2 regions of the Giesbergeria giesbergeri genome follow, and region 1 is predicted to be linked to the other one. Evidence: predicted binding sites of a transcription regulator. Region 1 holds the regulator's gene; the other holds the start of a gene.
What was found. Region 1 encodes sigma-54, which starts transcription at its own class of promoters, with help from an activator protein. Its sites were predicted from a motif close to TGGCANGNAANCTGCTTT; they were not measured.

Region 1 (3,412 bases):
CGACAAAAGCGTGATACCGCACCCGGCGCCCCTGAAGAATTTGTCGAGGGCGAAGGCGAACGCATTGAATACAACGGCCACAACGACACCGTGCGCCTATTGCGCCGTGCCGAGTTGCGCCGTTACCAAGGGGCCAAGTTACAAGATGAACTCACGGGGGCGGTGATCGTTTACAACAACCTGACGGATGTGTTCAGTGTGGATGGTCAGCAGCGCAGCCCTGAGGGGGCGTCAGCAACGTCGGGCGGACGTGTGCGTGCCATACTGGCTCCAAAGGCGACTACAGCTCCGGCCTCTCCTGTGGCACCTGCTTCTGCTCTGCCTTTGCGCCCCAGTTCTGCACTGGGTACTGACAAGCCATGAGTGCCGCACCCGCGCATGCCACCACCGAGGCAGCTACGGATAGCCGATTGGAGGTGCTGCATTTAGCCAAGTCTTATGGCAGCCGCCAGGTGGTCAAGGACGTATCGCTGGTTGTGCAAAAAGGCGAGGTAGTCGGTCTGCTGGGCCCCAATGGTGCAGGCAAGACCACTTCGTTTTATATGATCGTTGGTTTGTTGCCCAGCGATGGGGGTGATATTCGCATTGATGGGCAGTCGGTGGTGCGTATGCCTATCCATAAGCGTTCACGTCTGGGGTTGTCTTACCTACCGCAGGAAGCGTCTATCTTTCGCAAACTCACGGTACAAGAAAACGTGCGTGCCGTACTGGAGTTGCAACAAAATGCCGCGGGTCAGTCTTTGAGCAAGGCCGAAGTTGAGCAGCGTTTGCAGTCTTTGTTGGAAGAGCTGCGTGTCGACCATCTGCGAGACTCTCCTGCGCTTGCATTGTCTGGCGGCGAGCGGCGCCGGGTCGAGATTGCCCGTGCCTTGGCCACGCAGCCGCGTTTTATCCTGTTGGATGAGCCTTTTGCAGGCATCGACCCGATTGCCGTGATTGAAATTCAGCGCATCATCGGTTTTTTGAAAGCGCGCGGCATTGGCGTGCTCATTACCGACCACAACGTGCGCGAAACGCTGGGCATTTGTGACCACGCCTGCATCATCAGTGATGGTCGGGTGTTGGCACAGGGGACGCCTTCCGAGATTGTCAACAACGCCGAGGTGCGTCGGGTGTACCTGGGCGAACATTTCCGTATGTGAGCCGATGAAACCTGGCCTGTCTCTGCGTGTATCGCAGCACCTGACCCTGACGCCGCAGTTGCAGCAGTCTATTCGGCTGTTGCAGCTCTCGACGTTGGAGTTGGGCCAGGAAGTCGAGCAGATGCTGGCGGACAACCCCTTTTTGGAGCGCAACCCCGACGAAGCCTCGCGCGAGGAGTTTGGTTTGGCGCAGGCCGACACGCCCCCGCCAGAGGAGCCATATGCCGACTGGGCAGCCCCTGTGAGCAGCACCAGCAGTGCAGACAGCAGTCAGGCCACATTGACAGAGGCAGAGCAGGGCAACAGTGACAGCAGCAGCACCGAAGTGCTGGACTGGGAGGGCGATGGCAGTGTGGACATGGCCCCGGACGATAGTGAATGGGGTGGCGATGCCCCGGCCTGCAGCCGTGGCACTGACGAAGAAATGGATGTCAGTGCCACAGATTTGGCACATGGTCATGAATCACTGGCGGCATTCTTGCACCGACAAACGGTGGGTTTGCGCTTGTCTCCAGAGGATAAAGCCGCACTGTATTTTCTGATCGAATCACTCAACGAAGACGGTTATCTGGAGGATTCGCTGGAATCTTTGGCTCAAGGGTTGGCGGGTGAAGAGCACAGCGATGACATAGAGGAGCTGCTGCACCATTTCACGGTGGCCTTGCACTTGCTGCAAACGCTGGAGCCAACTGGTGTGGGGGCTCGCCACTTGGCTGAATGCTTGACACTGCAACTGGCAGCATTGGCCGCACATCCTGCGCCTGCCATCCCGCCTGAGACCATTGCATTGGCGCTGCGCATTTGCCAGCAGCCGCTGGAAGGGCTGGCCCGCCGCGATGTGCGCCGCTTGGCCCAAACCTGTGGGGCCACCGAGGAGCAAACCCGTGCAGCAATGGCCTTGATTGCCCGGCTGGAGCCGCGTCCGGGGCGGCCCTTTATCTCGGTAGAGCGCAACGCCATCATCCCAGACGTGCTGGTGCGCCGCATGGGGCATGGTCAGGCGGGGCACCAGTTCAGTGTGCAACTCAACCCCGAAGTGATGCCACGCCTGCGCATCCACGACATTTATGCGGGTGCCTTGCGTGGCCGTCGCCAAGACGAAGGCCATCAGGCTTTGCAACAGCGTTTACAAGAGGCCCGCTGGTTTATCAAAAACATTCAGCAGCGGTTTGACACTATCTTGCGGGTGTCACAAGCCATTGTGGAGCGCCAAAAGAATTTCTTTGTGCATGGCGAGTTGGCCATGCGTCCGCTGGTGCTGCGCGACATTGCCGACGAGCTGGGCCTGCACGAGTCCACAATCTCGCGGGTGACCACAGCCAAATACATGGCTACCCCCCAGGGTACTTACGAGCTGAAATACTTTTTTGGCTCGGGCTTGGGCACTGACAGTGGTGGCAATGCCTCCAGCACGGCTGTGCGCGCGTTGATCAAGCAGTTTATTGCTGCCGAGAACCCCGCCAAGCCCTTGTCGGACAACCAATTGGCTGAAATGCTCAAAGAGCAGGGCATTGAGTGTGCCCGTCGCACGGTGGCTAAATACCGTGAAGGATTAAAAATCCCCACGGCCACGCTGCGCAAAACGCTGTAGCGAGGCGGTGGGGGTTAATCGTTGGCGTCGGCCTGCAGTTCGGGAAACAGCACTTCGGTAAAGCCGAGCTGGCGCAAATCAGACATCCGTTGCGGATACAGGGTGCCTATCAGGTGGTCACACTCATGTTGCACCACTCTGGCGTGAAAGCCTTCGGCGATGCGCTCTATGGGCTGGCCCAGCACGTCCATGCCGGTGTAACGGATGCGGCTCCAGCGGGGCACCCGGCCCCGCAGCCCTGGCACCGACAGGCAGCCCTCCCAGTCCTCGGCTTGGGCGGCATCCAGCGGGGTAATCACGGGGTTGATCAACACAGTGGGGGGCACCAAGGGGCGATCTGGGTAACGCGGATTGGGCAAGTGCGAGCCAAAGACCACCACCTGCAAATGGACGCCAATTTGTGGCGCTGCCAACCCGGCACCATTGGCCGCCTGCATGGTGTCGTGCAAGTCCGTTACCAACTGGTGCAGCACTGGGGTGTTGAAGGCCGTAACAGGCTGGGCCGTGCGCCACAGGCGCGGGTCGCCCATTTTCAAGATGGTGTGGATGGTCATGGTCGATGCCGGTATGGGCTGTTAGCGTAGCAAGGCTGCAGGGCGTGCAGCCCGTGCTGCGGGTGTTGTGGCGTGCTGGTGATCGAGCTTGAACTCTGCCACCACATCGGCCAATTGTGTGGCTT
Region 2 (3,412 bases), on a different contig from region 1:
TGTGGAGGCAGAACATCATGTCACTCCAGACAATGAACCGGCCAACCACCCAATGGGGTGTAGCCCTAGCGTTCTTCTAAGGGGGAAGATCATCAGCTTCTCCAAAAAGGCGTGTGCAGTGCCACCTGCCGAGGTGGCAGACGAGCACAGGGGAAGGCGCCACCGCAGTGCGTGCGATGGCGTCTGGCGCAATCAACCGTTCAGGAAAAAGCAGGTGGTGCCCGCACTCGGTGGGCGCTGCGGGCGAAGTGCCCTAAGGCCGTGGTGCGATCTGGATCTAGCCTGAGCACATGGCGCGCCACGGTGAGCAAGCCCCACTGCGGCGGCTGTGAGGGCAGAGTGGGACAGTGGTGTTGCAGCAGGCAGTAGCCACAATGCACATCGGTGGCAACGTGTGTTTCAGGGGAATTGGTACTGCCAAGATTGACCGTAATGCGCTGGATACCTTGGCTATTGCACACCTCCACCACGGTGCTGGCGTTGGCTGCCAGCCCTTTGGAAATGGCAGGCGCTATCGCAGCAAAGACCATGCCCCACAGCAACCACCACACTAGCCGCTGACGCCACCCTCTCAGATGCATCATGGCCCACCATCCACACCCACACACGACCTATGGCTGCACTGGAGTGACGTTACAAGGGGCTGCATGGTAAGGATTCTATCGAGCCACAGGGAGGTCTACCGCCGTCTGTGGCTCGCCTCTTGAGCTGCTGCAAGCGGCGATAGAGTGAGCGTTCGCTCATCCCTAGGCTGCGGGCTAAATCGGCACGGCGGCCTGGGTAATCAGCCAGCAGATGGGCCAGTGTGGCGTCGTCTGGGGGTATCTTCTCCATGCCATGAGGGGCTACCTGCCCTGCCGCCGGTGCCAAGCCGCAGGCCAAGGCGGCGCGCATTTGCTCTTGTCCAATGGTATGACCATCACACAGCAAGGCAGCACGTTCGAGCAGGTTACGCAGTTCGCGCACATTGCCCGGAAAGGGCTGCGCTTGCACCAGCACCAACGCCCCAGCGGCCAGTTGAAGCTGGCGGCCCGGTGCTACCCGCTCCAGCAAGGCTTGGGCCAGCGGGGCGATGTCTTCGCGGCGCTCGCGCAGCGGCGGCAGGTGGATCGGAAAGATGCCTAGCCGGTAATACAAATCTTCACGAAAGCGCCCCTCCGTCACCATCTGGGCCAATGGCCGGTGGGTGGCCGACACCACCCGAATATCCGCATGGCGCAGTTCTGTGCTACCCACCCGGCGGTAGGTGCCGGTTTCTAACAGCCGCAGCAGTTTGACCTGTTGCGCCAGCGGGATATCGCCCACCTCGTCCAAAAACAGCGTACCGCCGTGAGCACTCTCTACCAGACCGGGGCGGGCTTGGGTCGCGCCAGTAAACGCCCCTTTTTCATGGCCAAACAGTTCGGACTCGAACAGTGCCTCGGGCAGGCTGGAGCAATCGACGGGCACCAGCGGGCGGTGGGCACGTTGGCTGGCACGGTGCAGAGCATGGGCTACCAATTCTTTGCCCGTGCCCGATTCGCCCAATAGCAACACGCTGGCCTGCGATGGGGCCACACGGGCCACCAACCCCAGCATGTGCCGAAAAGCTGGCGAACGGCCCACCAGCCCCTCGGCACTGGGCCGAGGTTGGGCCAGCGGCTGGTGGGCCATTTTCTCGATGAAAAACACCGGCCCGCTGGCCGAACCACGCACGGGCGTCAATTCAATCTGCACATATTCCTCGCCCTGCGGGGTATGGTGCAAATGCAGCACACGCTGAACCTGCCCCGACAACAGCGCCTGAGCGCGCGGACAGGTCTCGCCAGCCTGATCGCAAGGCAATGTGAAATGGTGGGACACCGCATAACACGGGCGATTGACCACTTCATCCTGCGGCCCAAATTGGCGCCGGTAGGCCGCATTGGCAGCCAAGATCAGGTACTGCTCGTCCATAAGGATATGGGGCTCGGGCAACCCCTCCAGCAGAGAAACCAGCTCGGCTGGCACAGAAGAAGGTGGCTTAGGCATGGTGCCAGCAGTTTACCCATTGACTGCCAAAAGACTGCCATTTCTCTGCCAATGGCAGTCTAGACCGCAGATTCTCCAGCCACACATAAATCTAACCCATTGAAATTAAAAGACTTTTTCTACTGATCCGAATGGCATGGGTTTTGCCTTATGCAATCCATGTCTGTTTCACCTTTGTCTTTGCAAGACCGTCGCCTGCTGCGCCAACTGGTGTGGGCAGTGGTGCTCAAGTTGATGGTGCTCACGCTGTTGTGGTGGTGCTTCATAGATGGGCAGAAGGTGGCCGTGGATGACGGCGGCATGGCCGCCCAGATATTGCAGCCGCCGCACGCCGCCCCAGCACAAGGCCATTTCCCTTCCAAGGAGTCAATCTGATGGTTTCCGAACAACTGGTGGACTTGTCGCGGCTGCAATTTGCGGCCACGGCGATGTACCACTTTCTTTTTGTGCCGCTCACTCTGGGCATGGTCTGGCTGCTGGTCATCATGGAAAGCGTCTACGTGATGACAGGCCAGATCGTCTGGAAAGACATGACCCGCTTTTGGGGCAAACTGTTTGGCATCAACTTTGCGTTGGGCGTGACCACTGGCATCACGCTGGAGTTTCAGTTTGGTACCAACTGGGCCTACTACTCGCACTATGTGGGCGACATCTTTGGTGCGCCACTGGCGATTGAGGGGTTGATGGCCTTCTTCCTCGAATCGACCATGATCGGTCTGTTCTTTTTTGGCTGGGATCGGCTCTCTAAACAGCAGCACCTGTTGGTCACGTTGCTGATGGCCGTGGGCACCAATTTGTCGGCACTGTGGATTTTGATTGCCAATGGCTGGATGCAAAACCCCGTGGGGGCCGAGTTTAGCTACCACACCATGCGCATGGAGATGGTGGATTTCTGGGCCATTGTCTTCAACCCCGATGCCCAAGCCAAGTTTGTCCATACCGTGTCTGCCGGGTATGTGACGGGGGCCATGTTTGTGCTGTCGGTGTCGAGTTGGTACCTGCTCAAGGGCCGCAATACCGAGTTTGCCAAGCGCAGTTTTCGGGTGGCCTCGGCATTTGGTTTGGCCTCGGTGCTGAGCGTGATCGTGCTGGGCGATGAGTCGGGCTATGTGGTGGGCGAGGCCCAACAGACCAAAATGGCGGCCATAGAAGCCATGTGGAAGACTGAACCCGCCCCCGCTGGTTTTAACGTCATAGCTTGGCCCAACGAAGAAAAACAAGCCAATGACTGGAGCATCCATATCCCTTGGGTCATGGGCATCATTGGCACCCGCTCGCTGGACAAAGAGATTGCGGGCATCCAAGAGATCAAAGCCAAGAACCGCGAGCGTATCTTGAGCGGCATCGAGGCCGTGGTGGCGTTAGAAGCCCTGCGCAAAAACCGCCAAGATGCGATTGCACT

Region 2: a site for sigma-54 is predicted at 2,143-2,160, ahead of cydP (cytochrome oxidase putative small subunit CydP). Genes of this name have one in related genera too.

Annotation. Positions count from the first base shown of each region.
Region 1 covers NZ_BAAGYJ010000013.1:39,001-42,412, forward strand. The annotation lists gene lptA (lipopolysaccharide transport periplasmic protein LptA) at 1-363, shown strand, start outside; gene lptB (LPS export ABC transporter ATP-binding protein) at 360-1,142, shown strand; gene ACYVB2_RS14925 (RNA polymerase factor sigma-54) at 1,147-2,733, shown strand; gene def (peptide deformylase) at 2,748-3,287, opposite strand; gene ACYVB2_RS14935 (methyl-accepting chemotaxis protein) at 3,309-3,412, opposite strand, start outside.
Region 2 covers NZ_BAAGYJ010000003.1:108,729-112,140, reverse strand. The annotation lists gene ACYVB2_RS08490 (DUF2946 domain-containing protein) at 201-584, opposite strand; gene ACYVB2_RS08485 (sigma-54 interaction domain-containing protein) at 634-2,010, opposite strand; gene cydP (cytochrome oxidase putative small subunit CydP) at 2,170-2,385, shown strand; gene ACYVB2_RS08475 (cytochrome ubiquinol oxidase subunit I) at 2,385-3,412, shown strand, end outside.